3 regions of the Alishewanella sp. HH-ZS genome follow, and region 1 is predicted to be linked to each of the others. Evidence: predicted binding sites of a transcription regulator. Region 1 holds the regulator's gene; each other region holds the start of a gene.

What was found. Region 1 encodes NrdR, which represses ribonucleotide reductase genes. Its sites were predicted from a motif close to AAACACNANATNTNGTGTTT; they were not measured.
Region 2: the regulator NrdR is predicted to act here: its motif matches at 1,133-1,152, upstream of nrdG (anaerobic ribonucleoside-triphosphate reductase activating protein).
Region 3: the regulator NrdR is predicted to act here: its motif matches at 989-1,008, upstream of nrdA (class 1a ribonucleoside-diphosphate reductase subunit alpha).

What each region holds. Positions count from the first base shown of each region.
Region 1 covers NZ_LZEJ01000009.1:48,830-51,149, reverse strand. The annotation lists gene glyA (serine hydroxymethyltransferase) at 1-1,015, shown strand, start outside; gene nrdR (transcriptional regulator NrdR) at 1,136-1,588, shown strand; gene ribD (bifunctional diaminohydroxyphosphoribosylaminopyrimidine deaminase/5-amino-6-(5-phosphoribosylamino)uracil reductase RibD) at 1,590-2,320, shown strand, end outside.
Region 2 covers NZ_LZEJ01000002.1:95,596-97,915, forward strand. The annotation lists gene A9165_RS01630 (peptidylprolyl isomerase) at 1-301, shown strand, start outside; gene A9165_RS01635 (hypothetical protein) at 418-939, opposite strand; gene nrdG (anaerobic ribonucleoside-triphosphate reductase activating protein) at 1,185-1,646, shown strand; gene nrdD (anaerobic ribonucleoside-triphosphate reductase) at 1,669-2,320, shown strand, end outside.
Region 3 covers NZ_LZEJ01000003.1:60,130-62,449, forward strand. The annotation lists gene ubiG (bifunctional 2-polyprenyl-6-hydroxyphenol methylase/3-demethylubiquinol 3-O-methyltransferase UbiG) at 9-737, shown strand; gene nrdA (class 1a ribonucleoside-diphosphate reductase subunit alpha) at 1,090-2,320, shown strand, end outside.

The DNA.
Region 1 (2,320 bases):
CCGCGCGAAAGAATTGTTTGGTGCCGACTACGCCAACGTGCAACCGCACTCAGGTTCACAGGCGAACTCCGCGGTATTCCTGGCCTTGTTAAATGCCGGCGATACTATTCTGGGTATGAGTCTGGCCCATGGCGGTCACCTGACGCACGGTGCCACAGTAAGCGCCTCGGGTAAGCTGTATCATGCGGTACAGTACGGTCTGCATCCTGAAACGGGTGTGATTGATTATGATCAGGCTGAAGCCCTGGCCTTAGAGCACAAGCCGAAGCTGATTATTGCCGGCTTCTCGGCTTACTCAGGTATTGTTGATTGGCAGCGCTTCCGTGATATCGCGGATAAAGTCGGTGCCTACCTGATGGTGGATATGGCGCACGTTGCCGGTTTGGTGGCGGCGGGTCTGTATCCAAACCCGGTGCCTATCGCCGATGTGGTGACCACCACTACCCATAAAACCCTGGCTGGCCCACGTGGCGGTCTGATCCTGGCCCGTAAGAACGAAGCCATTGAGAAGAAACTGAACTCAGCGGTGTTCCCGGGCGGACAAGGTGGCCCGTTAATGCATGTGATCGCGGCGAAAGCGGTAGCCTTTAAAGAAGCGCTGCAGCCGGAATTTAAAGTTTATCAGCAGCAGGTGCTGGTGAACGCTAAAGCCATGTGTGCTGAGATGATCAGCCGTGGCTATAAGATTGTATCCGGTGGTACCGAGAACCATCTGTTCCTGATGGATCTGATCGATAAAGATATCACCGGTAAAGATGCTGATGCCTGGTTAGGTCAGGCGCATATTACGGTAAACAAGAACTCAGTGCCGAACGACCCGCGTTCGCCATTTGTTACCAGCGGTCTGCGCATCGGTACCCCGGCCATTACCCGTCGTGGTTTTAAAGAAGCCGAAGCGCGTTTGGTTGCTAACCTGATTTGTGATGTGCTGGATAGCCGTGGTGATGAGGCGGTAATTGCCAAGGTACGGGCTCAGGTGGCTGAAGTCTGTGGCCGCTTCCCGGTTTATGCCTAAGGCATAACTCGTGCTATGCTGTGATGGCCGCTAATGCGGCCATTCTTTTATGCAAAGCGCCGGCTAAACAGGCTGTTAGCGCCTTGTCCTGAACAGTTAGCTAGGGGGTAAAAGGTCAGTATGTATTGTCCCTTTTGTAATGCCGATGATACCAAGGTCATTGACTCGCGTCTGGTCGCCGATGGTCATCAGGTACGCCGTCGTCGCGAGTGCCTGGCTTGCCACGAGCGCTTTACTACCTTTGAAGCGGCAGAGTTGGTGATGCCACGAATTATTAAACGTGACGGCTCCCGAGAACCCTTTAATGAAGATAAGTTACGCAGCGGTTTATTACGCTCACTGGAAAAGCGGCCGGTGGCGACCGAACAAATTGAGCAGCTGATTAATAAAATTAAATCCCAGCTCCGGGCCACCGGTGAACGTGAAGTCGCCAGTAATTTGCTGGGGAATCTGATTATGGATGAGCTGGTGAAAGTTGATAAAGTTGCTTATGTGCGCTTTGCCTCGGTGTACCGCTCCTTTAAAGATATCCGCGAGTTTGGTGAAGAAATTGCCCGTCTCGGAGAGCAATAAGGTGAGTTTTAGTCAGGCCGATCATGCTTTTATGCGCCGCGCGCTGGCGCTGGCCGCACAGGGCCGTTTTACGACTGATCCCAACCCCAATGTGGGAGCGCTGGTGGTTAAGGATGGTCAGGTGCTCGGCGAAGGCTTTCATCAGCAAGCCGGCGGCCCGCATGCTGAAGTCTTTGCCTTACAACAAGCCGGCAGCGCCGCCCGGGGTGCGACCTGTTACGTGACGCTGGAGCCCTGTGCCCACTATGGTCGCACGCCACCTTGTGCGGAAGCACTGGTAAAAGCCGGTGTCGCCCGGGTGGTGATTGCGATGCTGGATCCGAATCCGCTGGTCGCCGGTAAGGGCGTTGCCATACTGCAACAAGCTGGCATTAGCGTTGCGTACGGTTTATTAACAGAGGAAGCCAGAGCGCTTAATCCGGGCTTCTTAAGCCGGATGGAGCGGCAGCGGCCTTATCTGTATCTGAAACTGGCGGCCAGTTTGGATGGACGTACCGCCCTGGCTAATGGCCAGAGTCAATGGCTAACCAGTGACGCCGCACGCGCTGACGTGCAGCTATGGCGGGCGCAGGTTAGCGCGATTTTATCCACCGCCAGTACCGTACTCGCCGATGCGGCGCGCTTAACGGTAAGGCAAAGTAGCGATGCTGGCGCAGAGCCGGCAGCCTTGATCCGGCCGCTCGCCGATGGCAGTTTACGCCAACCACTGCGGGTGATTCTGGACCGGCAGCA
Region 2 (2,320 bases), on a different contig from region 1:
CAGTCTTGGACAAATCAGTCGTGGTCAGACCGTGCCGGAGTTTGAGCGGCAGATTTTTAGTGCTGAACCCGGTTTAATGCCGCAGGGCGTCGAAAGTCGGTATGGGGTGCATGTGGTCGAAGTGATGCGTAAGGTACCAGGTCAACCCCTGCCTTATAGCGCCGTTAAGCAAAAAATTGCCGATTACTTAAATGAAAAGGTAAGGCGTAAAGCCATTGCCCAGTACATTCATCAACTGATCGTTCAGGCCAACATTGATGGCTATGACTTCCAGTTATCTGACTCACCACTGATGCAGTAACAGGCATTCCTGGCTCCACAACCAGCATCCGTGCTGGTCTCTCCGCGCCGCCACTGGTGTTCAGCTGGCGGTTTTTTCTTACCGGAATACGGCCTGGTTTAAGTGCAAACCGTTAATTAGCGTCTGGGTAGATATGCATAGGCATCGCGCAGAATGCGATCGCGCTGGCGATCAAAGCGGTCATGCTCGCGTTCCACTTTTACCGCAAATTTGTCGTAAGCCCGATCCACCTTGCGCTGAAATTTCTCCCGCTCTTTATGATGTGGCCGGCCTTTCCCTTTGCGGGTATCGTGCCGGTATTCACGGGCCAGTTTGTCCAGCTCCCGATCCAGCTCACGCTCATAACTGGCCAGTTTACGCTGATGCTCAGCCGCTAAACGACGTAGTTGCTGACGGGTACGATCGTCAAGACGTGGTGGGGCATGCCGGATTTCATAATGCCGGCTATAACCCTGGTACACCGGATCAATCCGCGCCACCCTTAACAACTCGTCTGCCGCCCGTTGCAGCGTAAAGGCGACCACATCCTGTGCCACCTGCTCGACCGGATCATAGCGCTGCTGATGCGCACTCAGCGGCCAGGCCGTTAAGGTTAATAGGGTGGCAATTACCAAGCTTTTATTGATACCTGTTTTCATAGCAGGCTCCATTTCTGGCTAAACACCTGTTGATTGTGGCCCACCGGCCTTAACCGACGCTGAAGCAATTTCCCCTGTACCACCGATGGGGTAACAACTGCTGTAATGACGCGACCTGGCAAGCCAGCCTGGCGGTTACAGTTAGCAAAATTTGATCTGGATCAACCTTTCACCGCGCTAAGCATCTAAGCTAAACCACAATATCTAGTGATAATTAACAATACCAACACAAGATAGAGGGTTTTATGCTGTATTACACCGCTGAACAAGTTGTCTGGCAAGAAGTACCCGGCGAAGTGTCGCTGGCATACACCTTCAGTGGCTGCCAGCTGGGCTGTAAAGGTTGCCATAGCGCCGATAGCTGGGATCCCAAACAAGGACACCCCCTTAGCCCGGAGCATTTTCAGCAACGTTTGCAGGATTATCAGGGGTTGATTAGCTGTGTGCTGTTTTTAGGCGGCGAATGGGCAGCGCCAGCATTACTAAAACTGCTGACGCTGAGTAAAACCGCAGGCTTAAAACGCTGCCTCTATACCGGGCTGGAACTGGCTGAGCTAAGCCCATCCATCCGCAGTGAGCTGACTTTTGTGAAAACCGGGCGCTGGTTTGCCGCGCGCGGCGGTTTGCAAAGCCCAACCACCAATCAAAGATTTATCGATTTGCGAACAGGCCAGTGTCTGAATTCGCACTTTCAACAACGCAACTAACACAATGCAAGAGGGAATGGCTATGGCGGCGCTTAACACCGAACAACTACAAAAGAAACTGAGTTTTATTGAGCAATATTTACTGGCACCTAATGCTGCCGATGGTTCGAAACTGGATGCCAATGCCAATGTCACCCAGAAAAATATTGCGACCCTGGAGGCTGAGCTGATGAAAGATCAGTTTATTCAGGTTAATCGCGCTCTGGTCAGCAATAAGATCCGCGAATTATTTGATGCTAAGCTGGCGAAGGAGTATCTGCGCCAAATTGAGCAACATGAAATTTATGTGCATGACGAAACCAGCCTGAAGCCCTATTGTGTGTCGGTTACCATGTATCCGTTCTTACGCGATGGTCTGACGAAACTGGGGGGCGAGTCGCAGGCTCCGAAACATCTGGAGTCCTTTTGCGGCTGCTTTGTTAACTTTGTATTCGCCGTGTCCAGCCAGTTTGCCGGGGCCGTGGCCACAGTCGAGTTTCTGACCTACTTCGACTACTTCGCACGCAAAGATTATGGCGACAACTATCTGCAGACCCATCGCAAACAAATCGAAAACCATCTGCAGCATGTGGTGTATGCACTAAACCAGCCGGCAGCAGCACGCGGTTATCAGAGTGTATTCTGGAATATCTCAGTGTATGACCAACACTATTTTGCCAGCATGTTTGGCAACT
Region 3 (2,320 bases), on a different contig from region 1:
TAGTGACTATGAACAGCCCCGATAACTTCGATAAAAACAGTAACGTCGATCAGAATGAAATCAGTAAGTTTAATGAGATTGCTGCCCGTTGGTGGGATCCGGAAGGTGAGTTTAAACCACTACATTTATTAAATCCGACCCGCTTAGGTTATATCAGTGATCAACTCGGTGGTCTGTTTGGCCGCAACACTCTCGACGTCGGCTGTGGCGGTGGCATCCTGGCCGAGAGTATGGCGCGCGCCGGCGCAAAGGTAACTGGTATTGATATGGCGCCGGATGGCCTCAATGTCGCCCGCCTGCATGCCTTGGAAGCCGGAGCGAATATTGATTATCAGCAAAGCACTGCGGAAGATTTTGCGCAGCGCCACGCCGGCGAATTTGAACTGGTGACCTGTATGGAAATGCTGGAACATGTGCCGGATCCGGCATCGGTGGTGCGCGCCTGCGCCGAACTGGCCGCACCCGGTGCTACTCTGGTGTTCTCGACCATTAACAAAACCGCCAAGGCGTACCTGTTTGCCATAGTCGGCGCTGAGTATCTGTTAAAGCTGGTGCCGCGCGGTACCCATCAGTTTGATAAGTTTATCCGCCCCTCAGTACTGATGCGCTATATCGAAGACGCCGGTTTGGAATTAGTGGATGCCACTGGCCTGCATTTTAACCCGCTCAATAACAGCTTTAAGCTTGGTGCCGGTTTGGACGTAAACTACTTTGTGGTGGCGCGTAAACCAGTCTGATGGTTAAGCAGCTGGGTGCCGTAATACGCCCTGGCTGCTAAATAACCGCTTAAACTAAAAATGACGCTTTATAGAACAAATAAATCCAAGCAAAAAAATCTATAAAAAAGCTTGCCTCTGACCGGTGCATCCGGGCACACTGAGCTCAAGGTTAGTGGCTGCTAACCGGCAAAAAAACTGCACAAAAAAGCCGCTTTTTCCTCGCTTGCAAATTCCAACAATACACACTATCTTGTGATCGTCTTTTGAAATACACCCATATGTTGTGTAAATCGTCAGCAACCCGGGTGTATTGATAGCCGTGCGCTAAACCCGATTCATTTATTATTAAAAGAAATGGAATACTTCAGCGATGACTCAAACTCTTTTTGTGACTAAGCGCGATGGTCGGCGCGAACCTCTGGATTTAGATAAAATTCACCGCGTCATTGACTGGGCGGCCGAGGGGTTAAAAAACGTGTCGGTGTCGCAGGTGGAACTGAAATCCCATATTCAGTTCTACGATGGCATCAAGTCGTCCGATATTCATGAAACCATTATCAAGGCCGCTGCCGACCTGATCTCAAAAGAGACCCCGGATTACCAGTATATGGCGGCCCGGCTGGCAGTATTCCATTTACGCAAAAAAGCCTATGGTCAATTCGAACCACCCCACCTGTACGATCAGGTTGTGAAGATGGTCGAAGCCAAGCGCTACGATATGCATATCCTGACCGACTACAGCCGCGAAGAGCTGGATATTCTGAATAGCTATATCGACCATAGCCGCGATCTGAATTTCAGTTATGCTGCGGTCAAACAGCTTGAAGGTAAATATCTGGTACAAAACCGGGTAACCGGTGAGATTTATGAAAGCGCCCAGTTCCTCTATATGCTGGTTGCCGCCTGTTTATTTGCCAATTACCCGAAGGGCACGCGGTTGGACTATGTACGCCGCTTCTATGATGCGACGTCGCTGTTTAAGATTTCACTGCCGACACCTATTATGTCGGGCGTGCGTACCCCGACCCGTCAGTTCAGCTCCTGCGTACTGATTGAGTGCGGTGATAGCCTGGATTCTATCAATGCCACCTCCAGTGCCATTGTAAAATACGTCTCGCAGCGCGCCGGTATTGGTATTAACGCTGGCCGTATTCGTGCTCTGGGTAGCCCAATCCGTAATGGCGAAGCCTTCCATACTGGTTGTATCCCGTTTTATAAGCATTTCCAGACCGCAGTAAAAAGCTGCTCGCAAGGCGGTGTGCGTGGTGGTGCCGCCACCCTGTTCTACCCCTTATGGCATCTGGAAGTGGAATCGCTGCTGGTACTGAAAAATAACCGTGGTGTCGAAGAGAACCGGGTACGGCATCTGGACTATGGCGTGCAGTTTAACCGCCTGATGTATCAGCGCCTGATTAAAGATGACTATATCACCTTATTCAGCCCGTCTGATGTGCCGGGGCTGTATGATGCTTTCTTTGAAGATCAGGAAAAGTTTGAAGCCTTATATGTTAAGTATGAAGCTGACAGCAAGATCCGTAAAAAGCGCATTAAGGCAGTCGAACTCTTTACCTTATTTATGCAGGAGCGCGCCAGTACCGGCC